2 regions of the Paenarthrobacter sp. NPDC056912 genome follow, and region 2 is predicted to be linked to the other one. Evidence: predicted binding sites of a transcription regulator. Region 2 holds the regulator's gene; the other holds the start of a gene.
The links. The regulator LexA, encoded in region 2, represses DNA repair genes until DNA is damaged. The targets are predictions, from matches to a motif close to TCGAACANNTGTTCGA.

Region 1: the regulator LexA is predicted to act here: its motif matches at 11,737-11,752, upstream of ACFRJ9_RS20655 (Y-family DNA polymerase).

The regions. Positions count from the first base shown of each region.
Region 1 covers NZ_JBHUCD010000023.1:51,252-66,335, forward strand. Annotated here, with positions in the region: gene ACFRJ9_RS20605 (acetoacetate decarboxylase family protein) at 1-774, opposite strand, end outside; gene ACFRJ9_RS20610 (alpha/beta fold hydrolase) at 771-1,808, opposite strand; gene ACFRJ9_RS20615 (hypothetical protein) at 1,805-3,757, opposite strand; gene ACFRJ9_RS20620 (GMC oxidoreductase) at 3,754-6,456, opposite strand; gene ACFRJ9_RS20625 (hypothetical protein) at 6,606-7,127, opposite strand; gene ACFRJ9_RS20630 (SDR family oxidoreductase) at 7,126-7,902, shown strand; gene ACFRJ9_RS20635 (dihydrofolate reductase family protein) at 7,945-8,541, shown strand; gene ACFRJ9_RS20640 (LexA family protein) at 8,589-9,020, shown strand; gene ACFRJ9_RS20645 (LacI family DNA-binding transcriptional regulator) at 9,017-10,066, opposite strand; gene ACFRJ9_RS20650 (sugar porter family MFS transporter) at 10,170-11,636, shown strand; gene ACFRJ9_RS20655 (Y-family DNA polymerase) at 11,815-13,113, shown strand; gene ACFRJ9_RS20660 (uroporphyrinogen-III synthase) at 13,128-14,285, opposite strand; gene cobA (uroporphyrinogen-III C-methyltransferase) at 14,298-15,084, opposite strand, start outside.
Region 2 covers NZ_JBHUCD010000004.1:233,798-248,881, reverse strand. Annotated here, with positions in the region: gene ACFRJ9_RS06605 (MFS transporter) at 1-480, shown strand, start outside; gene ACFRJ9_RS06600 (cation diffusion facilitator family transporter) at 547-1,470, opposite strand; gene ACFRJ9_RS06595 (TrmH family RNA methyltransferase) at 1,571-2,482, opposite strand; gene rplT (50S ribosomal protein L20) at 2,509-3,183, opposite strand; gene rpmI (50S ribosomal protein L35) at 3,303-3,497, opposite strand; gene infC (translation initiation factor IF-3) at 3,615-4,640, opposite strand; gene ACFRJ9_RS06575 (DUF1844 domain-containing protein) at 5,006-5,404, shown strand; gene ACFRJ9_RS06570 (MFS transporter) at 5,490-6,794, opposite strand; gene ACFRJ9_RS06565 (SseB family protein) at 6,847-7,764, opposite strand; gene priA (bifunctional 1-(5-phosphoribosyl)-5-((5-phosphoribosylamino)methylideneamino)imidazole-4-carboxamide isomerase/phosphoribosylanthranilate isomerase PriA) at 7,764-8,507, opposite strand; gene ACFRJ9_RS06555 (hypothetical protein) at 8,541-8,699, opposite strand; gene hisH (imidazole glycerol phosphate synthase subunit HisH) at 8,700-9,461, opposite strand; gene hisB (imidazoleglycerol-phosphate dehydratase HisB) at 9,458-10,084, opposite strand; gene ACFRJ9_RS06540 (histidinol-phosphate transaminase) at 10,130-11,248, opposite strand; gene ACFRJ9_RS06535 (LysM peptidoglycan-binding domain-containing protein) at 11,316-11,669, opposite strand; gene lexA (transcriptional repressor LexA) at 12,025-12,771, shown strand; gene ACFRJ9_RS06525 (ATP-dependent DNA helicase) at 12,768-14,828, opposite strand; gene hflX (GTPase HflX) at 14,821-15,084, opposite strand, start outside.

The DNA of each region.
Region 1 (15,084 bases), on a different contig from region 2:
CGCTTGCGGCAGCCATGCCGTGAAGATTGGTTTGTCCTCCACCTTCAGCTTCTTCAAGGGTTCGACGCCGGGCGCGTCACCCAGGATGAGGCGCGCCTTTGCTTGGGCTCCGAGGGCGATGTCTCCGGCGGCTTCGAAGTAGATGTCCGATTTCCAGAGCATGTTGCGGAAGGCGCAGTAGTTGGACGCCGCGAGTTTCAGCGGCAGTCCGAGAGGTTCGGGCCGTTCGATTTCTATGTAGCAACCGAGCTGGCCGTCCTTGTCGTATTGGGCGGAAACGGTGGAGTCCGTCACCACGAAGTCCAGGTTCGCCTGGTGTTTGGGCATGCCCCAGATCCCCTTGCCGCCTTTGACGGAGACCTCCGTGCTGACGGGCAGGTCCACCACGAATTGCCCCAGCTTGAACGTCTTTTGGAAGATCAGCGGCAGGATGGGCGGGGCAGGCCGGCTGCCGTGCGTGATGGCGATGGCCAGCGAGTACTCGATGTACTTGCCGATGTCCGTGGATTTGTAGTTGACCACCGTGACTACCAGCAGGCCTTTGCCGCCCAGGCCGAACGGGCGCATTTCCCTGCCGGGGAGGGCCGCCGCCGCTGCCCGTTTGTTGATGGGGAAAGCGGCCATGAGGACGGGTGAGTCATCGGAATTGACGGGCATGACGTACTTGATGCCGTCGGCCAGGGCGTGTTGGCCGCGGAGACGCTCCTGCCGGCGGGGCACAGGCGAGGGGATGAGCTTCATCAATGGGGTGACCAGCTCGGTGAGGGTTTTCATGAGTTCAGCTCCTGGACGATGACGGGGAAGGTGTCCTGCCACGCGTGGTCGCCGAAGAAGACGTCCAAATGGCCGTAGCCGGGGATGAGGTGCAGCGAGTCCTTGCCGGGGCGGTGCTTTTGGAAGAACTCAAAGGTGCGTTGCTGGCTTTCGGGTAGGAAGCACAGATTGTCCACACCTGCGATGAAAGCGAAACGGGCCTCGGTTCGGGGTGCCTGGGCTACAAAATTGTCCGGCAGTTCGGGGTGGTCTCCGGCTGCCACCATGTGCCCTGCCTTGATGCTGCGGCCCATTTCCTCGAAGAACGTCACTGGCACCTCCGCGAACTCGCCACTGAGCCATTGATGAGTGGCGTCGTCGAGGTTTTCGTGGGACCAGAGGGCCGGGCGGCCGCTGCCGTACGTGAAGCTGACCATTTTGCAGACGGTGTTGTCGCATTCGTGATGGGTGGCCTTCACCAACCCCCGGATGGCCCGGGTGAAGTAGCCCTGTGACTTGTACCCCCACGACGGCGACAGGTACGGCGTGAACACTTTGACCACCGGCGTCAGGTAGTCGATCTTCAGGCGCGAGAACGCCGGGACCACCGGGTGCAGGGACACCGCGTTGGACACGATGGTGTCCACCTGCGGCAGCAGGCCCGCGACGGCGGACATGGTGAACGAGGTTGAGCCCTGGCAGTGGATCACGGCTTTCATGGTGTCCGCGCCGGTAGCGTCCAGGACATGCTCGACGGCGGCCGGATGGTCGTACACTGCAGCGTCGGCGAGCGTCCATGACAGCGGGTCCAAGTCGATGGACGCCCGCCAATTGAGCATCCACACGTCCCAGCCGTCTTCCAGGAGCACGTCCACAATCGTGGTCCTGACCGGTGGCCTGAACAGCTCCGCCCGTACTCCTGATCCGTGGACCAAAATCACTGGCCCCTTGGTGACTTCCGCAGGCGAGGTGACGTGGACCAGGCTCAGGGGTGTGTTGTCCCGGGCACGGAACGGAATGACCTCGGTCCGGTGCTCGGCACGGGTGATGATCATGGCGGGGTTCCCTTCCGTGCGATGGTGATGGGTTCTTCAAGCAGCCGCACCGCCGGTAGACCCGACGCCGGAACCAGCCGCGCGTCGTCGTTCATCGCCAACTGCCAGTCTCGGCAGACGGCGTCCACCATGAGCGGGTAGACGGTGAGGTTTCCGTCGGGGGTGAGATGGATGCGGAGGAAGCCTTTGTGGTCCTCGATGGATTGACCCGACATCTTCCAGGACGACACCTCGCCGCTGGGCGTCGCCAGGATGTACAGGGCGAAGGCCTCGCTGCCGAACGCCCACCCGCCCAGATGCACCAGCGCGAGGGCCAGGAGCAGGATCACGAAGTCCGGCCAGCCGCGGGGCCAAGGAACCAGGATCACGACGGCGGCACTCACCGCGAGCGCGGAGAGTTGGTAGAGCGCGCCTCGGGCAAAGACCACGATGCCTGCCTTGGCCAGTCCCAGTGCGCGTGCGAGGAGTGCCACGATGGCGAGCAGCAGCGGCATGGCAAGGACCAAAGCGGCCAGCAGCAGGGGAGTGTTCCCTTGGGTCAGGCTCCTGAGGCTGTCCACGAACGACTCTCCACGGAAAGCGCTGAAGACGGTCCAGAGCGTCAGGGCGGCGATGACGTGCACGATGCCCAGTGACACGCCGAAGCCCGGGTTCCGGACGGGCAGCCAGTAGGGGGAGAGGGGGTTCGCAAGGCGTGGCCCAAGTTGCCGGGAGTCGGCGGGGCCGGGGTAGATGGCGGGCATGCGGGTGAAGCGCCGGGCGGCGGGCTTTGGCGGGTCGCCCCGCACCCCGGCTGATTCCCCGGGGGTGGCCGAGGGCGCCGGGAGCACCAGGTCCTCGGGGAGCCAGTGAGCATCGGAGAGGTAGGCGCCGCCAAGTCCGCAGGTGATCATTTGGGTTCGGGCGGGATCCGGTGGGAGGTGTTCAGGTTCGCCGGGCGCCCGCTGTTCGTAGCGGGAGTAGTGGTGGAGGTCGCCGGTGAGCCAGAGCCGGACGCTGGCACCGGTGGCTTGGAAGAGTCCGGTTTCCGGGTCGAAGCGGCGGCGGAGGTAGTCCTGCTCGAAGAAGTTCACTTGGCGGAACTCGTTGGTTCCGGGTTCGGCCGCGTCTACCCAGAAGGGGGCGGCGACGCAGAGGATGATGGCGTCGCCGGGTTGCAGTTGGAGGGTGACGTTCCGGTAGAAGTAGTCCAGTTGGGGTTCGTCGATGTACTGGCCGAGCTGGCTGTCGAGGCCCAGGAGCCACCAGCCGGGTGTTCCGCGGCGGCCGCCTGCCGGTGATTCGCCCGTCAGCCGTACGGCGAAGTAGCTGCGGGTCTGGATGGTCCGCCAGCCGCCGATGTTCCGTTGCCGGGTGAACAGCCGGATGAACGAGGTGAGGCCGTCATACCAGTCGTGGTTCCCGGGGAGGGCGAGCATGACGGCGGGGGGAGCCGGGGCTTTGGGCAACGCCATCCGGTACGGCCCGACCATGCGGTTTTCGTACGCGGCGGGGGAGGCCACTGGATACACTTCGTCCCCGCCCAGGACCAGGACCTTGCCGCGCTGGAGTTCCTGGCCTTCTACTGTCAACGTGTCCTTGGCAAGGAGTGAGGCCACCGTGTACGTGGCGTCGAACCCGTCGCCCAGGTCTGCGGCGTAGTCGAGCCACAGTTCGGTGGTGGCCTGTCCGGCGGCCCGTTCTTCGGTGAGCTCAGCCGGGCCCGGAAGTCCGCGACTGCTGACCGGCGGCTGTGCCGGTTGGCCGGGCACAGGAAGTTTGTCCAAGCGCAGGGGGTCGGCGGGGAAGCCTCCCTCGAGTTCCCGTTTGTCGCCGAAGTCGGCAAAGACGGTGGCAGCCATGACTTTCAACGCCGTCCGCGCCAAGGACATGGGCGAGAGCCAACGGACCGCCGCCTGGGGAGTGAAGCCCAGGACGGCGTGGTGTTTCGCCAGTTCCCGGCTCTTCATCGTTTCGGCTTGAGTGGGAACGGGACCCGCCGGAGTGCGCGCCCGTAGACCTGCCACAGCTCGCCGGCGAACAGTTTCCCGAAGGTGGCCAGGCCCGTGATGGCTTGGGGGCCTTGTGCGCGGAACGTGGTCAGTTGTTTGGCGAAATCGAGGGGGCGGATGTAGAGGATTCCGGCACCCACCACGCCGTCCTGGTCGGGGTGGTCCTGGTTGTGTGCGGCTGTTTCCGGCGGTGGCACATGTCCGCGGAGGATCGTGGCGTACAGGACGGTGGTGTCCTGCCAGACGTCCAGGCCTGCGTCGTTGTGGATGAGTTTGTGGCCGGTGAACGTGAACGGCGTACCTCCGGGGTCGCGCAACCACAAGCGGTAGAGCATGCGCCTGGCTGGCCTGCCGTCGTCGGACGCATCGGCGACGAACAGGTTGAACCAGCCGCGTTCCACTGGCATCCTCCCGCCGAAATAATCCGCCAACACGTAGCCTTCAGCCTTGGCGGGGTGGGCAGGATCGGCTGCGAAGGCATCAATGTCCTCAGCCGTGATGGTCAGCTCGAACATGATCTTCCGGCTCCGGTCCCTGCCCAGGTTCCGCCCCTTCCCGGGATCGGTGACGCCGGGACTGAACCAGCCATGCATCTGCTCGGTGAACCGGACGGAGGTCGGCCCGCCTCCACTGGTGGAGGGCTTGCCCGGCAGTCCCAGGCCGCGGGTACCCGCTTCAATCACCTCGGTCACGGCGCTCGCGGGCTGTTCCGCCTGTGCCCCTTTGCCTTTGGTGGCGTCCGGCGCCAGGGCGCGGGGAGCCGATGCACCGACGTCGACGACGGCGCCCGCCGACTCCGGGGTGCCTGCGGCGTCCGTCGGGGTGAGGCCGCGGTGTCCTGCTTGGCCGGGTTGGTCAGGTTGGTCGGCTTTGCCGGTTTTGTCGGGTTGGCCGGCGGCGTCCAGGATGTGCGCGCACGTGCGCTCAGCGAAGGCGGAAATGGTCAGGGACGGGTTGGCGCCCACCGGGCCGGGCATCGCGGCACCGTCCACCACATACAGGCCCGGGTACCCGAACACCTCGCCGTACGAATCGCACACGGCTTCGGCCGGGTGCCTGCCCGACGGTGCGCCCCCAATCGGGTGGACTGTAATGACGCGCTTGGCCCACCAGAACGGGTTGTCGATGAAGTCGCCGTCCAGGTCCTTGGCGATTGAGGCCATGGTTTCGCGTACCCGGCCGAAATATTCGGTGGACGTGGCCATGGTCCAAGCGATCGCGAGCCTCCCGTCGCGGAGGGTCATGACGCCGTCGGGGATGTCCCTGCCCATTCCCAGGAGCGGCACCGAACTGGAGGACAACCGGCCGTCACCCAGGGCGGCGGCGAGGTCGGCCGATACATTGGAGCGGCCGGCGTCGAACAGTCTGTCCTTGAGCAGCTGCCCGGCCACCTTGGCGGTCCGCTTGGCGGCGGTGCGCAGCTGGGCGGTTTCGATGAGCCAGTTCATGAAGGCCGGGTACCCGGCGTCCTCCACGTAGTAGCCGCGACCATCGCCGTCGTCGTCATTGGAATCGGGGACCCTGATCGCGGTGGTGATGACGGGCCCGCGGCTGCCGGTGAGGGTCCGGACGCCGGGCCGCGAACCGTTGGTGGCGGGAGTCTTCGCATCCATGATGAACGTCAGGAGGTCGCCGTTGCCGCTGAAGCGCGTCCCCAGTGCGTCGCTGAGGGCCGGCAGCGAGCCGCGGTTGCGGAGGAGGAGGAAGTTGGTGCCGAACGTGCCCGCTCCCAGGATGAGCCGGCGGCAATGGATGATCCGTTCCGTGAGGAGACCCCCGTGGTGTTCGGGATCGTGCACCACGTACCGGACCTCGTAGCCTCCGCCGTTGGTGACCGGATTCAAGGGCCGGATACCGCGGACGTCATGGAGGGGGCGGATGTCTGCGCCTTTGGCGGCGGCCGCGGAGATGTAGTTGTGGTCCAGGGTGTTCTTTGCGCCGGCGTTGCAGCCGATGTCGCATTCGCCGCTCAGCGTGCACGTCGTGCGGAACGTGTCCGGGCCGTGGACGCTGCCGTAACCGGGCAGGGGCAGGGCTTGGTTGGTTCGCGGTTCCTTGCCCGGTCCGGCGGCGAACGTGATGGCGATGGGCGGCCTGCTGATGGCTAGGCCAAGGTTGGCGGCGGTCTTCTCCATGGCCGTGGTCTTGGCCGTGTCCCGGTACGGGTAGGGGACCGGCTGGAGCATCGCTTCCGCGGCGTCGTAGTAGGGATCGAGGTCCGCCCTGGTAAAGGGCCAGTTCTCATAACCACCCCCCGGAACGGGCGACTCCTTGACGAACCATTTTTCGTCTTTGCGCAGCAGGACGTTGGCGTAGATCAGGGAACCGCCACCGAGGCCGCTGGAGACCAGTCCTTCGGTGCCGCGGAAGGTCCACGCATCAAACAACCCGTACAACCCGCGGTCCGGGTCCCAGAAGTTCCGGCCCATTTCCGCCGGCGAGCGCGCGAAGCTGCCGGGCGGGTAGGGCTTGCCGCGTTCCATGAGAACTACGGATTGGCCGGCCTCGGCCAGCCGGAGGGCGGCCACTGAACCGCCGAAACCAGAACCCACCACCACGGCGTCAACTTTTTCGATGCCGCCTGCCCGGTGGCGCGGGGGATCGGAGGCGGGTTCAAAACCCGCATCCCCACTGTTCCCGGACCCCAGACGACCCATGGCCGTTCCTCTCAGAGGAGAGCTTGACAAGACAGCTGTAAAGGCGGGTACCGGGCGTGGCCGGACGATGCCTCCGCGGACTATGGGCCTTATGTTCCCACCGGGCAGGGGATCTGTAAATGAGGTGGACTAACCCGGTGGCGTGAACGTCAGTGGCCGCCGGTCCGGGTGTACACCATGTCAAAGTCGTGTTCCAGCGGGCCGCCGGGGTAGGTGCCCCGTTCCAGACGGGCGTTGATGGTGTTGCCATCCGCACTGAAGCGGCCAACGAAGCGCTGGGGCCAGTCCGGTCCATCCCGGAAAAGGGTCCACACATTGTCCTTGAGCGTCATGTCATAGATCCGTGCGACGCCGCGTGAGTCGAAGTAGTGCTGCTGGAAAGCACCATCCGAGCCGGTGGCACCTATGACGCTCACTGCGTTGGGGTACTCGGCCCTCTGGACCGTGGAGCGCTGGATGAGGAAACCTCCGCTTTCCAGCCACTCGAAGGTCGTCCGGCCGTGGGCTTCCACGCCCTGGATGGACGTCTCCCACTCGCCGACGAGGATGTTCAGTTGCTCCAATGTGGGTTGTGGATCCCGTGCCATGGCCGCCCTCTCTTCGCGGATCTTCGCGGATGTGAACAGGTTCAGCGTAGAACCCGCCCGCTCTGCCGCATAGGGTCGGAGCATGGGCTTGGAGAAACGATCGAAAGTTGCTGTTGTCACGGGTGTGGGGAGGCGCCGCTCCCTTGGAGCCGCGCTGGCGGTCGGGCTCGCCGGCGATGGGTGGGACCTCGCGCTGAATTACTGGCAGCCCTACGACCAACGCCTGGGAATGGAGTCGTCCCCTGGCGATCCTGAGTCCATCGCCGCCGAGTGCCGGGAACTGGGCGCCGCCGTCGAGCTTGTTGCCGGGGACTTGGGCGATCCCGCCGTTCCGGCGGAGCTGATCGCTGCAGCTGGACGATTGGGGCCGGTGAGCGGGTTGGTGATGTCGCATTGTGAGTCGGTGGATAGCTCGGTCCTGACGACGTCGTTGGAGAGCTGGGACCGCCACTTTGCCGTGAACGCGCGCGCCACGTGGCTGCTGATCAAGGCCTTTGCAGAGCAGCTGCCGGACGCCGCTCCGGGTGAAGCCGGCGGACGGATCGTGGCCCTGACAAGTGACCACACTGTGCACAACCTGCCCTATGGTGCCAGCAAGGGTGCGTTGGATCGCATCGTCACAGCCGCAGCTGTTGAACTCGCCCACCGCGGGATCCGGGCCAACGTGGTGAATCCCGGCCCCATCGACACCGGCTGGATGGACGATGCCATCCGCGGGTGGACCACCGGGGCCACTCCGGCAGGACGGCTCGGCACGGCCTCGGATACCGCCAACCTGGTGCGGTTCCTGTTCTCCGATGCGGGCTCGTGGATCAACGGGCAGATCCTCCACAGCAACGGCGGGTTCAACGTTTCCTAGCTGTTCCTATGCGCCCCGGGCGGACGGTGGCAGGATGGGCGGATGAGCCGAGTCACCTGCGATCTCACCATGTCCTTGGACGGATTCGTTGCCGGACCCCGCCAGAGCTTCGAACAGCCGTTGGGGGAGGGTGGCGAACGCCTTCACCGCTGGCAGTTCGAGGAACGCGAAGCCAACGCGGCCGAGGTTGCCGGCATCCTGGAAGCCGGTGCGTTCATCATGGGCCGGAACATGTTCGCCGGCCCGGGGCCCGAAGCCTGGGACGCGGATTGGCGCGGGTGGTGGGGAGAAGAACCGCCGTATCACGCACCAGTTTTCGTCCTCACCCATCATCGGCGAGAGCCTTTGGAGCTGCAGGGCGGCACAACTTTCCATTTCGTCACGGACGGAATCGAGGCTGCCTTGGACCGTGCCCGTGAAGCCGCCGGGACCAAGGACGTAGCCATCGCCGGAGGAGCGCAGACCGCACGGCAGTTCCTCTCAGCGGGACTGATGGACGAGCTCCGGCTCCACATCTCGCCGGTCATTCTTGGCAGCGGCGAGCGGCTTCTGGATGGCGTCGGGGATCTCCGGCTTGAGCCTGCGGAGGTGGGTGGCACGGGTCTGGTCACCCACGTGCGGTATCGGGTTGTTCGCTAGGAGCTGTACACTCGAGTATCGAACATATATTCGAATAAAGGTGTGTTGTGGGCGTGATCGTCGGCCCCCGCGTGATAGATGCGGGCTTTTCCCTGATATCGGTGCTCTTGGCTCCGGTGACTGTGGCGGCAGGGTATCCCTCGCCGGCTCAGGACTATTTCGATGGGCGGATCGATCTCAATGAGCATCTGATCAAGGATGTCACCAGCACCTTTGTGGTCAGGGTTACCGGGCAATCCATGGAAGGGGCCGGGATCAGTGACGGGGATGAGCTCATCGTCAACCGCGCGCTCGAACCCAAGGACGGGTCCGTCGTCGTTGCTGTCCTGGACGGCGAGTTGACCATCAAGAGGCTCCGCATCACGTCGTCAGGGGTGGTGCTGCAGGCTGACAATCCGAAGTTCCCGGACATCAGGGTGCCGGCGATGTCGGAGCTGACCATTTGGGGTGTGGCCACCACCTGCTTGCACCACGTCTAACGCGCGCTTTCCGGCGGCGCAGTGGACGTGCGGACCACCAGCTCCGGTGCGAGCTTCTTGTCGGCGATGGGAACCTCGGGGTCGTTGAGCCGATCCAGCGCCACCGCTCCCGCCCACTGTCCCAGCTCGACGGCATGGAGGTCCACGGATGTGAGCTCGATGCCGTGAAGCCGGGCCGTCCTCGAATTGTCGTATCCCACCAAGGACACGTCGCGCGGGATGCTCAGGCCCAGGGCGTACGTGGCTTCCCGGGCACCCAGGGCGAATTGGTCGTTATGCGTGAAGATGGCGGTGGGGCGGTCCGCCTCCAGCAGTAACTGGGTGGCGGCCCTTTGCGCGGCATCCTGGGTGAAGTCGTCCGCTGCCAGCGTCAGTGGCTTCAGCCCGGCGTCGCGCATTGTTTGTTCATAGCTTTGGCGGCGGACGATGTGGCCGTCGTACAGCGGGCCGGCCAGGTGGGCGATCCTCGTGTGCCCCAAGCCGAGAAGGTGCTGCGTGGCGGCCCGCGCTCCCGCGGCGTCGTCTGAATATACGCTGTCCACTCCATCGACCGGGCGGGTGACGCTCACCAGCGGGACGATCCGGGCCAGTTCGCGGACGTGTTCGTCGGAGTCCAGCAGCGTCGCGGCAATGATGATTCCTACCCGGGCCTCAATCAGGGACTCCAGTGCGCCTTGGTCCACGCCGTCAACGGATCGCGAGACGCTCAGGATCAGCCGGTTGCTGTCCTGGGGCAGCGCCATGCGCACGCCGCTGAGGATATCGGCGTAAACCTCGTTGCGGATGTCCATCAGATGAAGCCCGACGGCGGAGCGGTGCTTGCGAGCGAGGTCGGCGGCTGCGGCGTTGGGCCGGTATCCGAGCCGTTTGGCTGCGTCAAAGATGGCTTGCCTGGTTTGGCCGCTGACCCCGGGTGCGCCACGGAACGCGAACGACACGAGTGTCCTGGACACGCCGACCTCGCGGGCGACATCACTTTGGGTAGCTGGACGGTGCCGGTGGTCGGGGGCCATGTCCTCCATCTTGCCATGGCGCGAAATGACCATTTACTTCATTTGTTAGTTTGACCTTACATTTAAGACTTTCGCGCGTTAGTCTAGTTTTAGAGCGGGAGAGTATGACCCGCAACACACTGACAAAGGAGTCCTGATGTCCGCTACGCAAACGCGACGGGAAGGCGCCCACGGCGTTGTCCTTCCTCCGCTGACCAACGGCCCGCACCGTAAGCGCCTGGGCCTCGTTGCCTTGGTGGCCACATTCGGCGGCCTCCTGTTCGGCTACGACACCGGTGTCATCAACGGGGCTTTGCGGCCAATGACGGCGGACCTCGGCCTTACGCCGCTGACGGAAGGCGTAGTCACCAGCTCCCTGCTCTTCGGGGCAGCTGCAGGAGCCGTGGGCGGCGGCCGACTGTCCGATTCCTGGGGGCGTCGGAAGACCATCATCCTGCTGGCGGTCCTGTTCCTTGCCGGAACGCTGGCCTGCGTCTTTGCGCCAAGCTTCGAAGTGATGGTGGTGGGCCGCGTCATTCTGGGCCTCGCCGTTGGTGGTGCCTCTACGGTGGTTCCCGTGTTCCTCGCCGAGTTGGCACCCTACGAAATCCGTGGTTCCCTCGCTGGGCGCAACGAACTCATGATCGTCATCGGCCAGCTTGCCGCCTTCGTGGTCAATGCGATCATCGGCAATGTCTGGGGTGAGTTCGGGGGAGTCTGGCGCGTCATGCTCGCCGTCGCGGCGCTGCCGGCCATCGCCCTCTTCTTCGGCATGTTGCGGATGCCTGAATCGCCGCGCTGGCTCATTTCGAAAGGCCGCTCGGAGGAAGCCTTGGTGGTCCTGAAGACCATCCGATCCGTGGAGCGGGCCGAGGCGGAAATGGCCGACGTCAAGCACCTTGCGGACGAGGAAAAGGAATCAAAGTCCACCTCCTGGGGCGCTTTGAAGGACAAGTGGATCCTGCGCATCGTCCTGGTGGGCATTGGCCTGGGTGTCGCCCAGCAGCTCACCGGCATCAACTCGATCATGTACTACGGCCAGTCGGTGCTCGTGGAAGCCGGGTTCGACTCCCATGCCGCCCTCGTCGCCAATATCGCCCCCGGCGTGATTGCCGTCGTCGGCGGTGTCATTGCCCTGACGCTCATGCAACGCATCAACCGCCGCACCACGCTCCTTCTCGGGTTCACGCTGACCACTATCTGCCACTTCCTGATCGGCATCGCATCCATTGTCCTTCCGGTGGGCAATGCTGCCCGTCCGTTCGTGATCCTGTTCCTGGTGGTCGCCTTCGTCGGTTCGATGCAGACATTCCTCAACATTGCCGTCTGGGTGATGCTGTCCGAGATCTTCCCGCTCCACATCCGCGGCTTCGCCATCGGGCTCTCCGTGTTCTGCCTCTGGATCGCCAACGCACTCCTGGGCCTGTTCTTTCCGACCCTCGTAGCCGGGGTGGGCATTACGGGAACGTTCTTCCTGTTCGGCGCAGTGGGCATCCTGGCGCTCATCTTCATCTACACCCAGGTTCCCGAAACCAGGGGCCGTACGCTCGAGGCGCTTGAGGAAGACGTCACCACGGGCGCCATTTACCTGGTGCACAGGAAGGACGCAGCACTCGGTTCCTAGCGGCCACCTGCCCGTGCCCAGCATCCCGTTCGCCGGACTTTTCCACAGTCCGGCGGACGGGTTGCTTTCTTGTCGGCGGCTGGCGGTACAGTGGAATCATTCGAAGATATATTCGAATCAATGGCGTGTCCTGCGGTGTAAACAGAGCGCACGTGCTATGGCCCGATGAAGGAGGAAGATGTCCAAGCCAGCCCTCATGCACCGGATGCAGGAGATCGCCCACGTGGATATCAACTGCTTCTACGCATCGGCCGAGCGGGCCTTCAACCCTGCGCTGGAGGGAAAGCCGCTGATCGTGCTGTCCAACAACGACGGCTGTGCTGTTACCCGGTCGCCGGAGGCCAAGAGTCTGGGAATCGGACTGGGGGATCCCTGGTTCAAACTGGCGCCCCGGGCCAAGGAATGGGGGCTCATAGCGCTCTCGAGCAACTACGAACTGTACGGCGATATCAGCTCACGGATCATGGAACTGTTGCGGCGCTATTCGGCCTGGCAGGAGGTCTACTCCATCGACGAAGCGTTTCTGGGGGTCAAAGGCCAGCCGGAGGACTTGCTGGAGTTGGGGCGCACCATCAAAGTCGCCTGCCGCAAGCATGTGGGGGTGCCGGTGTGCGTTGGGATTGCCCCAACCAAGACCCTCGCCAAGCTGGCCAACAAATGGGCCAAGCACAATCCCGCCTTCAACGGCGTATGTCGCTGGGATTCGGTTCCGGAAAGCCAACGCGAGACCCTCATGGCGCGGCTCTCCGTGATTGAAATCTGGGGCGTGGCCACCCGGCTCACCAAACGCTTGAACGCGATGGGAATCTTCTCCATCCTGGATCTTGTCCGAGCGGATCCCGTGGCACTGCGGGACAAGTTTTCCATCGTCATGATGCGCACGGTCCTCGAACTCCAGGGGACACCCTGCATCCCCATGGAAGAGGAGAGGATCGGGCGGGACCAGCTGATCTTCTCCCGTTCCTTCTCCACGCCGATTACGACGACGGCCGAGCTGCGGCAGGTGCTCAGCGTGTACGGCCAGATGGCCAGCGCCCGGCTCGCGAAGCATGATCTGCAAGCGAAGCTGCTGACCGCTTTCGCTGCGACGTCCGTCTACAACCCCAACGACAAATCGTTCCCCACCGTCAACGTCAAGCTGCCCATGCCCACCTCGGATCCAGTGTTGCTGACCAAGGCAGCCCACGCCCTGGTGCCGAAAATGCAGGAAGGCGTCCGGTATGCAAAAGCCGGCATCATGGTCACGGACCTTCGCCCCACCGGCAACCAGAAACCACTGGAGATCTTCGAGAACCGGCATGAGGAACGCGGCATCGGTACGCTGCTGGAGGACGTCAGCAAACGCTATGGCCGCGGCTCCATCGGCCTGGGGTACGCCGGAATCAAGGGTGGCGCGGACTGGTCCATGAAGCGCGACATGCTCAGCCCCCGCTACACCACCAACTGGGACGAGCTTCCCTTGGTGAAGGCGGCGTAGCGTTGAGACGGAAGCTAAGCCCGCAGCCTGTACCCGCGCTTCACCACGGTTTCGACGAGCTTTCCGTCCGGAAGCGAGGACCGCAGCCGGCTGACAGTCATGTCCAACGCATGCACCGAGCCCCGGAGATCGAGCAGGTCAGACAGTGCTTCGCGGGACAGCACAGCGCCACCGGCACCGAGCAAGGCACGGAGCAGCAGAAGGGGAGCAGGCGCCAGCTCCACCACGTCGCCGTTGATCCGCAGGCAACGCCCGCGCAGCTCAATGGTGGCGCTCTTGGTCTCCAAGCGGCGCACATGGTTCAGGGACAGGTGTTCGGTCACGAGGCGGATCAGCGCACCCATGCGGTAGCGGTCCGGGATCAGCGGCGTCAGTCCGGCGTCAACCAGTGGCTGCGCGGTAACAGGCCCAACAGCGGCCACCGTCACGGGGCCCTTGAGCGCTTCAATGAGCTGGCGGTACAAGCCCATCTCGTGCGCCGTGCTCCACATCGCGTCCACTGCAGGGGCGCTGGTGAAAGTGAGCACGTCAAGGTTGCCGCTGCACACGGCTTCGATCAAGCGCGGCAACTTGTCTTCGCCGTCGGGCTTGACCCAGCGGTACGGCGTCACCGTCAGCACGGTGGCGCCGGACATGCGGAGCCGCTCCAGTTGCCGGACGTCCGTGTAACCGTGCAGCTGAACGGCCACGGTCTTACCCCGCACGCCCTCTGCCAGGAGCATGTCTACCAGCGTCGCCGTGGTCTCGTCGCTGCTGATCCCGACGTCGGCAAGGCCGGCCGCGCGGACGGCGCCGCGGGCCTTGGGGCCCCGGACGAACATGCGGCAGGCGGAGAGCGCCTCCAGGAGTTGCTCGCCGATGCCGAAGGAATCAGCGGCTTCGCACCAGCGGCGCATGCCATAGGCCGTGGTGGCAATGCAGATGTCCGGTTTGGCGGCAATGATGGTCTTGGTGTCCTCGATGAGGACCATGTCCTCTTGAACAGGGGCGATCTTCAGCGCAGGAGCGTGGAGCACGCTCGCACCGCGGCGTTCCAGGGCCTCAATGAGGTCCCTGGAACGGCGGTGCGAGGTGACGCCAATGCGGAATCCGTCCAGCGGCGCGTCCGGGGCATCGGAAACTTCCGGAGCGGGTGCGGCGTCATGGACTTCGAGGGCACGTGCAACAGTCATGTGTTTTTACCTTCAGGCTTCAAGGAGCGAAGCCGCGAGTCGGCTCAGTTCGGCGGATGCTTCGGCATGGTTCCGGTTGGCTTCAGCCACCCTGACTACCTCGCCGATGACCAGTACGGCCGGATTGCTGCAACCGGTAGCTGCTGTTTCGATCGTACCGAGATCCGCGATGGTGGTGCGCTGGCCCGGCCGGTAGCCGCGTTCCACTACGGCCATGGGCATCTCGGGGGTCATCCCTGCCCGGCGCAGGCCCGCAGCCAGCTGCGGGAGCGTGCCGATGCCCATGAGGACCACGATCGTGCCGCCGAGACCCGCCAAATGCATGTGCTCCTTCTCCGTCAGCGGGGCGTGACCGGAAACCACGGTGAACATGTGGCTCACTTCGCGGTGGGTGACAGGGATACCCGCGGCTGCGGGAACGGAGATGGCACTTGTGACGCCGGAAATGACGCGGACGGGAACTCCCGCAGCAACACAGGCCGCCCCTTCCTCGCCACCGCGGCCGAACACGTACGGGTCACCGCCCTTGAGCCGGACCACGTTCTTGCCCCGCAAGGCCGCTTCCACCATGAGCTTCTCGATGTCCCGCTGGGTCACCTTGTGGTGGCCGGGTTGCTTTCCGACGTCCACCAGTTCAGCCGAAGTCAGGGCGGCCAGTTCCTGGCACGGAGCCAACCGGTCGTAGAACACGACGTCGGCATCCCTCAGGGCGTCCACGGCACCCACGGTGAGCAAATCCAGGGCGCCAGGACCCCCGCCCACCAGTGTCACGTGTCCTTCGGCTCCCGGTGCCGGCTCA
Region 2 (15,084 bases):
ACGTCCGTGGCGGGAATCCCGGAAAGCCTCATTCCCGCCGTGGTGGCCCTCTACGGCCTTGGGATGGTGGTCGGAAACATCGTGGGTGGACGGATCGCCGACAAATCCGTCATGGGCACCATCTACTGGGTCATGCCCGGAATCGCCGCGGCCCTGGTGGTCTATGCGATCGCTGCGCACTGGGCGTGGGCTGCCTTCATCATGGCGTTCGTCGTGGGCGGCATCGGTTCAATGCTTACTCCGGCATTGCAGACGCGCCTTTTGGACGCTGCCCCGGGAGCGGCATCGCTGGCTTCCTCGCTGAACCACTCTGCGCTCAACATCGCCAACGCCCTCGGCGCTTTCCTGGGTGGCACTGTCATTGCCTGGGGTTGGGGCTACACGGCGCCGGCGCTCGTGGGCGCCGTACTGGCAATCCTGGGCCTCGGCGTTGCGATCATCAGCGGACGGCTGGAACGCAGGAAGCCGTTGGCTACCTGAATCTTGGCTTAAATGATGAATGGCTCCGCAGTGCGGAGCCATTCATCATTCAACAGCACTCAACGTCTAAGCCTGTGCCTGAACCCGTTCAATATCGGGTTCGAGGTAGATGACCCGTGCGATCGGAACGGCGGCACGGATGCGCTGCTCGGCGTCGTCGATCACTTTGGCGATCGCAGCGCCGGTGTCCGCGGCACCCATACTGATCTTGGCGGCAACCAGCAGTTCCTCCGGCCCCAGGTGCAGGGTCTTGAGGTGAATAATGCGTGTACCGTCGGCTTCCAGCGCCGTGGTGATGCGCAGCACGTCCTCCTTGGTAGCGGACTCCCCCAGAAGCAATGATTTGGTTTCGAGCGCCAGGATCACCGCAATGGCAACCAGAAGCAGACCAATCATGCCGGTACCCAAGGCGTCCCAGACGCCATCGCCGGTCAGCAGGGTCATACTGACGCCGAAAAGCGCGAACACAAGACCAAGCAGGGCGCCGAAATCTTCCAGAAGGATCACAGGAAGTTCCGGCTGCTTGGCGTTGCGGACAAACTTGATCCACGTCTGCTTGCCACGGATGTGGTTCGATTCCACGATGGCGGTACGGAAGGAGAACCCTTCGGCGATGATGGCACCAACCAGGACTGCCAAGGGAACCCACCAGAAGTCCCCTTCGATTCCGTGCGGGTGTTGGAACTTCTCGTACGCCTCGTACAAGGCGAACAGGCCACCGACACTGAACAGCACAATGGAGACGATGAAAGCGTAGATGTACCGCTCACGTCCATAACCAAACGGGTGCTCCGGGCTGGCTGCCCTCTTTGCACGCTTGCCGCCCACCAACAGGAGTACTTGGTTGCCGGAGTCAGCCACCGAGTGGATGGCTTCTGCGAGCATGGACGATGACATCGTCAGGATGTACGCGATGAACTTGAGTACTGCGATAGTCAGGTTCGCGGCGAGAGCCGCCACGATCGCTTTGTTACCGCCACTTGCAGCCACGAAAGCTTCACCTCTTCGGGTTCGGGAACGTAATGGGTTGGCCAAGAAGAGTCGTCATCGTCTGATCTTGCAAGGATTACCGTACCCGGCGGGACGCTGTTTACGCATTCCCCACTCTGGCGCCCTGCTGTGACCGCGCACTGGCATACAGGCAGACAGTGGCTGCGGTACCCAGGTTCAGGCTCTCCGCCGCGCCATAGACAGGAACGGCTACTCGATGATCGGCCAGCGCCAACTCAGCCTCTGACAACCCTTGCGCTTCGTTGCCGAACAACCACGCAGTCGGCCCCTCCAGCGCATAGTCCGAGGCCACCGATTCGCTACCGAGCCTACGGGCCGCATTCTCGTCCTGCAGCTTGTCCAGGTTGAGCGTCCCATAGCCGTCGGCGGCGAGGACTCCGATTCCCAGCTCTTTGAAGCGGGCCACGAGTTCGTCCACGTCAGCACCCAGGACAACCGGCAGGTGGAACAGCGAACCGGCCGTTGATCTAACAGCTTTCGGGTTATAGATGTCCACGCTCGAAGCCGTCAGGATCACGGCGTCGGCCCCTGCAGCGTCCGCAGCGCGGAGGACCGTACCTGCATTGCCGGGGTCCCGTACCTGGCACATGACGGCGACAAGGCGGGGACCGGCGTCGAGAACTGAATCCAAGGTCACATCCACAAAGCTGCAGACGGCAACAATTCCCTGCGGATTGACGGTGTCCGCCATGGCGGCCAAAACTTCGTCGCTGGCCAGGCGAAGCAAGGTTCCCTGTGCCAGATCGGCAAGTTCGGGAAGGCGGTCAAGGCACGCTTCACTGGCAAAGACTTCATGCACGACGGCGTTGCCCCCTGCCGCGGTCCGCTCACGATGCAGGGTCAGGGCCTCGCGTACGGCCTGCGGTCCCTCAGCGAGGAACCGTCCACGCTTTAAACGCGCCGGGCGCCCGGCAAGCTTGGCGACGTCCCTCACCCGATCTGCTCGGGGGTTGGTCATCGGAAAGTCTTGCGGGCGCCCGGTTTCGTTCATATAAAGAACTTTAGTGGCAGTTGCGACTAGTTCTTGATCTGCTGGCGGGCTTCGCCGCCGGCCGGCTCAAAGCCAGCAGCCTTTGCAGCTTCAACGGTGGAGAACCAGTATTCAGCAGCAGTGGCGTCGTACCAGGTGGAGCCCGGTACGTGGTACTTCTTGGACTCGGCGTTGCCCTTGATGGCGTGGCCTTCCGGAGCTTCGTCGCCGTCGGCTGCAATTGCGCCGTCGATGGCAGGCTTTTCGGAAACGACAGCCTTGACAGCCGTAGCGGCAGCGGCGGCCGGAGCAACCTTTGCAGCCTTGGGAGCAGCTTCAGCCTTGGCGGCCGGAGCGGAAGTGTCGGCCGGGAGCGCAGCCTTGGCAATGTTCACCAGGGCAGCGAAAGCGTTGGCGTCAGAAACGGCCAGCTCTGCCAGCATGCGGCGGTCAACCTCGACCTCAGCGGCCTTGAGGCCCTGGATCAGGCGGTTGTAGGTAAGGCCGTTGGCGCGGGATGCAGCGTTGATACGCTGGATCCAAAGGCGACGGAAGTCGCCCTTCTTCTTGCGGCGGTCACCGTAGCTGTACACAAACGAGTGCAGCAGCTGCTCTTTGGCCTTGCGGTACAGGCGCGAACGCTGACCGCGGTAACCCTTGGCGCGTTCGAGGATAACCCGGCGCTTCTTGTGGGCGTTTACCGCCCGCTTCACACGTGCCACGTGCGTACTCCTTCAGAAATCTTTATCCCAAGCTGCTACTGCCGGAAATCCGGCCGGCCTGAGAAGGCTTTTGGTGTAGTCGGTCCCTGCCGGATGGCAGCAACCAAAGAACTTGGAACTTAGACGCCGAGCATCTTCTTGATGACCTTGGCATCGCCCTTGAAGACGATCTTGTCGCCGGCAAGGCGACGGGTCAGCGTGGAGGACTTGTGCTCCAGGTAGTGGCGGCGGTTGGCCTGCTGACGCTTCAGCTTGCCGGTACCGGTCAGCTTGAAGCGCTTCTTAGCACCACTGTGGGTCTTCATCTTCGGCATGGGAACCGATCTCCTTACGTATCCACGGACGAATCCGCGATTCTTTCGTGCAGCCGGCCTACAAGGGCCGGCATGCTGGTTGCTTGCCGGTGGAGGCCAGGCCTCCGCGGCGTTGAACTAGTTGGTCTTGCGTGATGCAGGCTTCGGCGCGGCTTTCGGGGCCGCGGGCCGGGCTGCCGGCTTCGGAGCCGCCGGCTTTGCGACGGGCTTCGGAGCAGAAGGCACTGCGGGCTTCGGAGGCGCTGCGGCTGCAGGCTTCGGGGCCACGGGTGCAGTCTTGGCCACAGGAGCCTTGGCAACTGCCGGAGCTTCCTTCGCCACGGGCGTTTCTTCAACAACCGGAGCTTCTTCGATGACAGCCGGTGCTTCTTCAACAACAGGAGCTTCTTCAACTACCGCTGCTTCTTCAACTACCGCTGCTTCTTCAACAACCGGAGCTTCTTCGGCTACGGGCGCTTCCTCTGCAACCGGTGCCTCTGCCTCGGGAGCCTCTGCAGCGTCTTGCTTGGGCTCTTCTTCGCCAGCCAGGAAACCGGCCGGGAGAAGATCAGCCAGGCTCTGCGTCAACGGAGCTTGTTCACCACTGGTGTCCACGCGTCCTGCTGCCTTGGCCTCGTTCTCGGCCTTGGCTTCGGCGCGCTGGGCTGCCCGGCGGGCTTCGGCTTTCGCTTCAGCCTTGTTCTTCAACGGCCCAATCACCATGACCATGTTGCGGCCATCGATGCGCGGGCTGGACTCGATAACGCCTACCTCGGCAACGTCTTCAGCGAAGCGCTGCAGCAGGCGGATACCCATCTCGGGACGCTGCTGTTCGCGGCCGCGGAACTGGATCATGGCCTTGACCTTGTCACCGGCGCCGAGGAAGCGAAGCGCGTGTCCGCGCTTGGTTTCGTAATCGTGCTTGTCGATCTTGAGGCGGAAGCGGATTTCCTTCAGAACCGTGTTCGTCTGGTTCTTGCGGGCCTCGCGAGCCTTGACAGCGGCTTCGTACTTGTACTTGCCGAAGTCCATCAACTTGCAAACAGGGGGCTTAGCCTGCGGGGCAACTTCAACGAGATCGAGATCGGATTCGGCAGCAAGACGCAAGGCGTCCTCGATGCGGACAATTCCTACCTGTTCGCCGGCAGGGCCGACCAGCCGCACCTCGGGGACCCGGATACGCTCATTGATTCTTGGCTCGCTAATGTTAAAGCTCCTGTGGTTGTGGTGAATTTCACCGGCAAATAGAGAAGGCCTCCAATTGCTGGCGCAATCGAAGGCCTCGAAGATCGGTTGCTCCTCCCAAGGGGAAGAACGCACTGCCGGTGGCTGCGCCACCCTCAGTGTCCGACCAGGTACCCGGCAACCTCTTGTCCCGAAAGGGAAACGGCTGACGCGGGTGGGAGAGATCTCCGCTTGCAAACTGAAAGTCAATCCTACAGAAACAACCCGCCAAGTGCACATTGCACACGGCGGGAGCATTGAATGCGAATAACGACTTCCAGTCGGTCTGTGACAAGCTTACCAGTATGAGCACTGAAGACAGCAATTCCCGCAACGCCTATGGCGAAGACGCCGCCCCCGCCGCTGACGCCGGGGTGTCCCAGCAGATCCGCGACATCGCGGAGGTCCCGGCCGTAGAAGTCATCACCACCGGCGCCGTTCACCTCATGAGTGCTGCAGCCGTTAAGGTCGGCCTTGCTGACGACCCCAATGCGGAAGACCTCAAGGACCTTGACGAAGCCCGCAAGCTGATCACCGCCCTGGCGGGTCTGGTCACCGCTGCCGCACCGGAAATCGGCTCGCAGCACGCCGGCCCGTTGCGCGATGGGCTGCGTTCCCTCCAGTTGGCCTTCCGCGAGGCATCGCTCCTGCCGGACGCTCCAGGCAAGGGTCCGGGCGAAAAGTTCACCGGCCCGGTGAACTAGCAAATAACTGCCCAAGAACGAACGACGGCGGTCCGACCCCCATGTGGTCGGGCCGCCGTCGTTGTCTTCCGGGTTTGGAGAGGCCTCAGACGCGCGCCGCGCGCCTGCGTGTAGCCATCAGGACCAGCCCCGCAAGGCAAAGCACGACGCCAGCAGAGCCGACTGCGGCAAAACCTCCGGAAGGCCCTACGGTGTCGATGAAGACACCCGCAAGAGGCGCGCCCAACGCGACGCCCGCCGTCAACGCGGATCCGTACCATCCCATGGCTTCGCCGCGTCGCTCCTCTTCCACGAGGTCGGCCACTTTCTCCGAGGACGCGGACAACACCGGGGCGCACAGGAGGCCCGGGAGGAGCGAGAGGAAGGCCAACGTCCAAGTGTCCTGTGCGAATCCCATGGGAATCGTCAACGCTGCCATGCCCAACAGCAACAGCATGGGCGAGATGGAACGCTTCATGGCGCCGTAGATCAGGCCGCCTACAACGGACGCTGCGCACCAGAAGAAGAACACGATGCCGATTTGGTTCTGGTGACCTCCCCGCTCCAGGAGCCCCACAATGCTCACGTCCGAGCCACTGAGCACCATACCGGCTCCTGCGGCCACGGCGAACAGAGCTGCCACCGAGACTGTAAACCAGGTGAAATTCCGGGCGACCCGGTTTCTGAGGGCTGAGGTCCGGGAGGTTGCGGACGTCATCTCCGACGCCGCCTCCTGCACGTGGGCCGGAGCAGAAGCGACCATGGCGGCTTCAGCGGCCGCCAGGTCCGCGGCAGCCCGTTCAGCCGATTCCTGCGGCGTGCAGTTTTCCGCGCTCCTGGTGGGCGGGTTGAACCACATCAGGAACAGCCCGGCAACAGAAACCGATATCCCCACTGCGGTGAGTCCCACAGCGGAGAAGCCGCTGGTGGCCACGATGGCTCCAACAGCCGGGCCGATCATGAAGACGAGCTCCGTGGCGATCGAATCGAGGGCGAACGCGGAACGCCGCTGCTCCCCCTCCACCATTACTCCCAGCGATTGGCGGACCACGCTGAAAATGGGCAGCGTGAAGAGGCCGCCCACAAAGACCAGGGGCAAAAGCCAGGCGTACGGCACATGCGGAACGATCGACCAGATCACGGTTTCGGACACAACAGAAGGGATCAAGGCCTTCCTGAGGCCCACCATGTCCACACGTCGGCCACGCCAAGGAGCCCCAAGCGCAATGCCGATTGTCATGACGGCGGCCGCGGCACCCGCAGCAGCGTAGCCCTCCCCCAGCGTCAGGACGATGTGCAACGTCAGGAGCACACCGGCCGCCGAATGGGGAATTCGGGCGATCATGCCCACCACCAACAGGCGCCGGACAGGGCGGATGGACAGCATCTCATTATAGAGAGCGAAATTCACTGGCAAAATCCTCTTGTTCCCCCGGGGCAGCCCCGGGGAACGGGTACTGCCGTTAGTGCAGCCCAGGCTCCTGCGCCGCACGCTGCAGTTTTACTTCTATGGAATCAACGCCCTCGGCAAAGGAATCCATCCGCGCCCACGCATCGTTCAATTGGGCAACGAGCGTTTGCACAGCCACGGCGTCGAGTCCATCTTCGAGGAAGAGGACGACGCGCAGCTCCGGACCCGATCCGCCCCCGGGCACCGTCCGGCCGTCGGCCGTCAGGGACGCGACACCGGCACCGGGTTGCGTCTCGAGGCGGCGGACCGTCCGATAGGCCGAAACCGTGGAAGCGAGAGCTGCCTCCAGTTGATCATCAAGGTATGACGGCGTCCAGTCCCGTTGCTGGGCCAGGGCCCACATGGCTGGACGCCGGACGACGAACGTGAAGTTGGAGCCAGGATCCAGGACCAAAAGCTGCGCACCCTCCGACACCGCCGAAAGTGCCGCACGGGCGGCGTAAACAGCCACTGGACGGGCTTCGGAATGCCACGCTTCGAGGGCAGCCGCCGAGGTGAACACAGGCATGGCCGTACGGCCATCGGGGGCCTTGAGTGTGACCAAAGCCATATCCGCTTGTTTGTCCGCGTGCAGCCCGTTTACACCCCCTGCTTCCTCGGCAAGCTGGGCAACCACCGGCACGAAGACCCTCGCTGTGGCGAGTGACGCGACGACGTCGGCCTCACTTCCGGCCCCGTCCACCAGCGCGGCAATAGCCGCAACGTAGCCGGCGTCGGCCGTGCCGTCGTCGTCCTCGAAGTTGTGGATCTTGGAGTCAGCGCCGCTTAGGCTGCGCCCCGCCCATGGCTGACCGGCGGAGTCGGTGGCTCCCCCGGCCCCGGCCAACGCGGCAGCGATGTGGCCAGGCAGTTCGCGTCGGGCAGCGTTGTGGTGGTGGCCCACGTCGTCGCCGTGCTCGTGATGGGGCATCAGCGGCGGCCGGCTACGTCCAAGGCCTCGGGCAAGGTGAACGCACCGGCATAGAGCGCCTTGCCCACAATCGCACCTTCCACTCCGAGCGGTACGAGTTCACGCAGTACGCGAAGGTCCTCCAGGCTGGAGATTCCGCCCGAAGCCACTACAGGTTTGCCGGTCTTCTCCACCATCTGACGCAGGAGCTCCACATTGGGGCCCTGCAACGTTCCGTCCTTGGTGACGTCCGTGACGACGTAGCGCGCGCAACCGGCGTCCTCAAGGCGGGCCAGAACTTCCCAAAGGTCGCCGCCCTCCTTGGTCCAGCCACGGCCGGCGAGCGTCGTCCCGCGGACATCGAGGCCGACGGCGATTTTGTCGCCGAAGCGGTCAATGGCCCGGCGGGTCCAGTCAGGGTTCTCCAAAGCTGCCGTGCCGAGGTTTACCCGGGCAACGCCCAGGTCCAGTGCACGTTCCAACGACTCGTCGTCCCGCAATCCGCCGGACAACTCCACCTTGACGTTGAGTTGGGAAACTACCTCGCTGATGAGGTCGGCGTTGTTTCCGCGGCCAAACGCAGCATCGAGGTCCACCATGTGAACCCATTCAGCACCGGCGTTCTGCCAGTTCAAGGCTGCTTCAAGGGGCGTTCCGTAGCTGGTTTCCGAGCCTGCCTCACCTTGCAGGAGGCGGACCGCCTGGCCATCAACGATGTCAACGGCAGGCAGGAGTTCCAGAACGGTCTGGTCGGAGGAGGTCATGTTTGTCCTTGGAGTTCAGTGCGCTTACGGCGTTCAGTTGCCGGGAAGCGTCAGGAGGTAGGCGGCCAGCAGGGACATCCCTGCCAGCACATAGAAAGAGATGGAGACCCATCGCGGCTTTTTCTGCTGATGGAAAGAAATACCTCCGCCTACCAGCACACCGGCGAGGCCCATGAGGACAACGGACCACATTTAGACGGCACCGCTTTCGCCGGACGATTGCGATTCGGCAGCGGGGGTCCCGGGCTTACGCAAAGTGTCCACCCAGTTCCGCAGGAGCCGCGCTCCTGCGTCACCGGACTTCTCCGGGTGGAACTGCGTAGCGCAGAGCGGCCCGTTCTCGACGGCGGCAATAAAGCGTGCGCCGTGCTCCGACCAAGTCACCATGGGCGGGGCCATACGTGGCTGGACGACATCGAAGTTCCACTCCTGCACACCATAGGAGTGCACGAAATAGAAGCGTTCCTCCTCGACGCCAGCGAACAACTTGGAGCCTTCCGGCACGTCCACGGTGTTCCATCCCATGTGCGGGACAACCGGGGCAGGAAGCAGTTCCACTTTGCCCGGCCACTCGGCCATGCCCTCGGACTCCGTGCCGTGCTCCACGCCGGCCTCGAAAAGGACCTGCAGTCCAACGCAGATGGCCAGTACGGGACGACCCCCTGCAACCCGCCGTCCGATCATCCGGATGGCATCGACTGCTTTGAGTTCCCTCATGACGGTCTCGAACGCGCCAACCCCAGGTACTACCAGGCCGTCGGCGTTCAGCACGTCTTCAGGCTTGGAGCTCAGGACCACATGCGCACCGGCACGCTCCAATGCCCGGACGGCCGAGCGAACATTTCCCGAACCGTAGTCCAGGACCGTGACCGTGGGCATGCCTTCAGGCGACTCCGGCTTCACGGACGCAGTGGCGTCGGCCACTGCCCCCTTGTTCAGGATCTGGCCGCTCACAGGGCTCCCTTGGTGGACGGAATGCCTTCCACGCGTGGGTCGGACTCCACCGCTGAACGGAGCGCCCGCGCGAACGCCTTGAACTGCGCCTCCACTATGTGGTGCGGATCCCGGCCGGCAAGTACGTTCATGTGCAGGCAGATCCCGGCATGCAGGGTGATGGCCTCGAACACGTGGCGGGTCAATGAACCTGTGAAGTGTCCACCGATGAGGTGGTACTCCTGGCCGGCGGGCTCGCCACCGTGCACCAGGTAGGGACGTCCGGATACGTCCACGACGGCGTGCGCGAGGGCCTCATCCAACGGGACCGTTGCTTCGCCGAAGCGACGGATACCGGCCTTGTTGCCCAAGGCGGTACGCAGTACCTCACCAAATGTGATGGCGACGTCTTCCACGGTGTGGTGAGCATCGATGTGGGTATCACCGGTGGCTTTGACGGTCATGTCAATCAGCGAGTGCTTGCACAGGGCAGTCAGCATGTGGTCGTAGAACGGCACCGACGTGCTGATGTCGGAGACACCAGTACCGTCCAGGTTGATCTCGACCAGGACCGAAGATTCGCTGGTGGTGCGCTCCATGCGCGCGGTGCGGGCAGCGGACGGCGTGGCGCCGGTTTCGCTCATTGGGACGTCCTTATACACGGAGGGTGGGTGGGTCTATAGACAAGTTTAGGCGGGCTGCGACGCCGGGCCGTCCAGAAGCGACTCCAGCGCCTCAAGGAAAGCCGTGGTCTCCGGCTCAGTGCCGGCGGTAACGCGGAGGTGGCCCGGAATACCGACATCACGGATCAGCACCCCGGCGTCCAACAGGCCTTGCCAGATGGCGTGCGGGTTCTCAAGGCCGCCGAAGAAGACGTAATTGGAGTCCGAGGCCGCCGGCTTCAGTCCCATCCGGAGAAGTTCGCTGACGATGCGGTCGCGTTGTACCTTGATGTCCTCCACGTCAGCCATCAATGCTGCCCGGTGGCTGAGCGCCGCGAGTGCGGTTGCCTGGGTGACAGCAGAAAGGTGGTAGGGCAGGCGCACCAGCCTGATGGCGTCCGTCACCTCGGGAGCAGCGGCCATATAACCCAACCGTGCGCCGGCCAGCGCGAACGCCTTGCTCATGGTGCGTGAGACGATCAAGCGCTCCCGTCCGGGGAGCAAGGTCAAAGCGCTGGGCGTGTTGTCGTGCGCAAACTCGTGGTAGGCCTCGTCCACAATCACAATCGCCTGGCTGGCCTCACCGGCCGCGTAGACCGCCTCCACCACATCCAGGCCCAGGCCCGTACCCGTGGGGTTATTGGGCGAACAGAGAAACACGATATTGGCCCCGGTTTCGCGGACCTGCGCAGCGGCCGATTCAGCATCCAGCCCGTAGTTGTCAGCTCGAACGCCCCGGACATATTCGGTGTCCGTACCGCTGGCAAGCAAGGGGTACATCGAATACGTAGGAGGGAAGCCGAGCGCTTTGCGTCCCGGACCACCGAAAGCCTGGAGGATTTGCTGGAGGACCTCGTTGGAGCCGTTTGCGGCCCAGATGTTGTCAGGGGTCAGCCCGTGGCCGAGGTACTCAGCCAAGGCTTGGCGAAGCTCGGTGAATTCGCGGTCGGGGTACCGGTTCAGCCCGGTAGCGGCGGCGGCGACTGCCTCAGTAATGGCGGCTTGGACATCAGCCGGAACGCCATGAGTGTTCTCGTTGACGTTGAGCAGAATGGGGACATCAAGCTGCGGTGCGCCGTAGGGGCTCAGTCCACGCAGGTTGGTCCGGAGGGGAAGTCGGTCAAGTCGCTCAAGCTGGTCACTCACCAAGATAGTTTAAGGGGCCGCTGCTACTGCCGACTAACTATGACGCGGGGCAACCGGATTCCGGGCCCTAGTTGGCGGGAACGAACAACTGCTGACCGGGCTGGATACGGCCGCCGCGGAGATCGTTCAACTGGATGATCTCTGCAATGACGTCGCGAGGATCCCGTTCAGGTGCCGCTGCACCTGCGATGCCCCACAGGGACTGACCGGCCTGGACTGTCACTGTCACCGCGACAGGGGGCCGGAGCTGGGCTTGGGTATCCGAAGCCTTGGCCGGCGAAGTGACGAACCCGGCAAAGGTCAACAGTGCGGCAACCAGCAGCATTGCCGGGATGCCAAAGAATACGATCCGTCCCCGTCGCGTGAGGCGCAGGGGCGCCGGCGTGGTGCGGAAGTCATCAAGCCTGGTGATTGCGGACATGAGCTGAGCCCTTCTGAGCGATTGCCTGCACCGGACTGCCCGGCACGTGGCTGCCAATTCTTGTGTTCCCTTCAACAGCACCGGGCGTTCGAACGTTTTCTTCGAAAATCCGGTCTCTGCGTTAGGTTTATAGAACACATATTCGAACCTTGCTATGACATTTTTAGCACTTATCAACGAACGGTGTCGAGACTCGCTAGAACAAATGTTTGATAAACGCCTGTGCCTGCCCTACGTTTGAGTGAAGAAACAGGCACTGTTTCAGTGGAACAGGAGGGTCTGACATTTTTCAGACCCAGCATCCCCGGACACTCTTTTGAGCGTGCGGGGGCGGAACGGAAAGGCATTGGCGAACATGGCAGCGAAAGCCACAGGCGGCGGGGCACCCCTGCGGAGCCAACAGCCTCCAAAGAGTCCCAAGGGTTTGACTGTCAGGCAGAAGAAGATCCTGGAGACCATCCAGCGGTCGGTCAATGACAACGGATATCCGCCGAGCATGCGCGAAATCGGCGACACCGTGGGGCTCGCCAGTTTGTCCAGCGTCACGCACCAGCTGTCCCAACTGGAGAAGCTGGGTTACCTGCGCCGCGACCCCAAACGTCCCCGTGCCATGGAAGTCCTTATGCCCCTGACCCTCGATGGCGGTGGAACCGCGCCCGGAGTGGAGGCGCCTGCCACTTTGCGAAGCGCAGGTCGGCTTTCCTTCACAGACCTGGCCAGCGCCAGCGATACCGCAATGGTCCCGTTAGTTGGCCGCATCGCCGCGGGTGGCCCCATCCTCGCCGAGCAAACCGTGGAAGATGTCCTGCCTTTGCCGCGTCAGCTGGTGGGCCACGGTGAGTTGTTCATGCTGAAGGTCGCCGGCGACTCGATGATCGATGCTGCCATTTGCGACGGCGACTGGGTGGTTGTGCGGCGTCAGAATGATGCCATCAACGGGGACATCGTCGCCGCGTTGCTGGATGACGAAGCCACAGTGAAGACCTTCCGCCAACGCGACGGTCACACGTGGCTGCTGCCCCAGAACACCCAGTACGAACCGATCCTCGGCGACCAAGCCACCATTTTGGGCAAGGTCGTCTCGGTACTGCGTTCCCTCTAGGCTTTCTTTTTCGAACCCAGACGCTCCAGGACTCCCCGGACAACCGCTTTGTCGGTCGTCGCCCAGAATGGCGGCAGGGCGGCCCGCAGGAACCCTCCGTACCGCTCCGTGGAGAGTCGGGAGTCCAGCACCGCCACAACCCCTTTGTCGCCTGTAGAGCGGATAAGGCGCCCTGCTCCCTGCGCCAAGCGAATGGCGGCGTGGGTTGCGGACACAGCCATGAATCCATTGCCACCGGATTGAGCGACGGCCCGGGAGCGGGCGGTCATCAGGGGGTCGTCGGGTCGCGGGAACGGTATGCGGTCGATGACCACGAGGCGGCAGGAAACTCCGGGAACGTCCACACCTTGCCAGAGGGACATCGTTCCGAACAGGCAGGTATCTGGTTCGTCCGCGAATTGCTTCACCAGGGCCGCCATGGTGGATTCACCTTGGCAAAGGATGTCCACGTCCAGCCGGAGCCGCATGGCATCGGCGGCTTCCTCGGCCGCCCGCCGTGACGAAAACAGGCACAGCGCTCCCCCACCGGACGCCCTGATGAGGTCTTCAAGTTCGTCCAGCGCTTCCAAGGAAGTCCCACGGCCCGGTTTGGGCAAGTGTTTCGCCACGTACAGCACCCCCTGTTTGGGGTAGTCAAAAGGCGAGCCAACATCGATTCCGGTCCAGCTTGGCGCGCCGTCGCCAATCAGCCCAAGGCCGCCCGCTGCCGGTTCAAAGGCTGAACCTATGGCGAGGGTCGCCGAAGTGAGGACTACAGTGTGTCCGGCAAACAGGCCTTCGCGCAGCCTTCCCGCAACACTGAGCGGGGCGATGTTGATAAGTGCCGGGCTTGTCTCGTCAGGCTGCGAGTAGCCTTGCTGGGGGTCGAAGGTGCTGTTTCGCGAGAACCAGACCACTTCCCGGTTCTCCTTGGCGGCGAGCATCCGCTCACACAATTCCAGGATGAGCATGAGGCGGGACCGCGCGAGCTGCCTGCCGCCGTCCACCGCGTTTGAAGAGTCCGTCTTCGAATCGGAGAGTGCCGCGCGCGTAGCGTCCCGCAACTGGTCCAGGCAATCGAGCTGTTCGTCGTTGAGCCCACTGGGCAACAACCCATTGGGCACGCCGGCTATGGCCATATCCAAGCGCTCGGCCGCAGCGTTGAGAGCATCGACGGTAATGGCGGTGTGCTTGCGTGCGCTTGAGGCCGCGGCGTGGACCATGGCTACCGACAATTGACCTGATACGGCGCCTGTCACCCGGTCCTGGAGCTCGTGGGCCTCGTCAACCACCACGACGTCGTATTCGGGCAGCACGGCCAGCCCTTCAAAGGCGCTGACGGCCAGCATTGCATGGTTGGTGACGACGACGTCCGCTTCCGCCGCCCGGGACCGTGCCAGCTCGCTGAAGCAATCCTCGGCCACGGGGCATTTCTGCGCACCGAGGCACTCCATGGAGGTCACCGATACCTGCCGCCATGCCCTGTCAGTAACGCCGGGCATGAGTTCGTCGCGGTCTCCAGTGGCAGTCTTTTCTGCCCATTCCCGGAGCCGCACCACTTCCTTGCCAAGTTGCGACGACGGTCCGCCCATGGACGCGGCGAAGTGTGGAACGCTGGTGTCCTCACCGAGGGAGAACAGCTGCCCTTCCGACGGTTCTTCGCTGGGGAAGCCGCCCTCAAGTTTTTGACGGCAGACGTAGTTGGCCCGGCCTTTGACGAGAGCCACTGACACGGGCCGTTCAAGGGCAGGGTTGATGGTCTCCAGCAGGCGCGGAAGATCGCGGCCAACAATCTGGGTCTGCAATGCCAAGGTGGCGGTGGACACGAGCGTCGGTTTATTGCTGTCCATCGAATGCGCGATCAACGGAATCAGGTATGCCAACGACTTACCTGTCCCCGTTCCCGCTTGGACCAGCAGGTGCTCCCCGGTATCGATGGCCCGGGTTACATGCTTGGCCATTTCGTGCTGGCCGGCACGGCTTTGACCGCCCATCCCGGCAACAGCCCGGTCCAACAACTCAAGGGTGAACTTTTCCCCCACCGACTCGACGACGTCCGCCGCCACCTTCTCAACCATTGCTGACGAATGACTCCAGTTCGGCGGCCAGTCCTTCACGGACCATCGCCACGACGCGGGTCCCGTTCTCCTGGTGGTCCAGGCTCAAGATTTCCGAGTCGGAGCTATGCAGCTTGTTGATCATTTCGCCACGGTCGTAAGGAATCAGCAGCTCAAGGCGCACCCCCGGCCGGGGTATGGACTGGCTGATGTCTTCCAGGAGTTCCGCGATTCCCTGTCCGGTGCGGGTGGAAACCACCGCGTGGCGGGGCTCCTT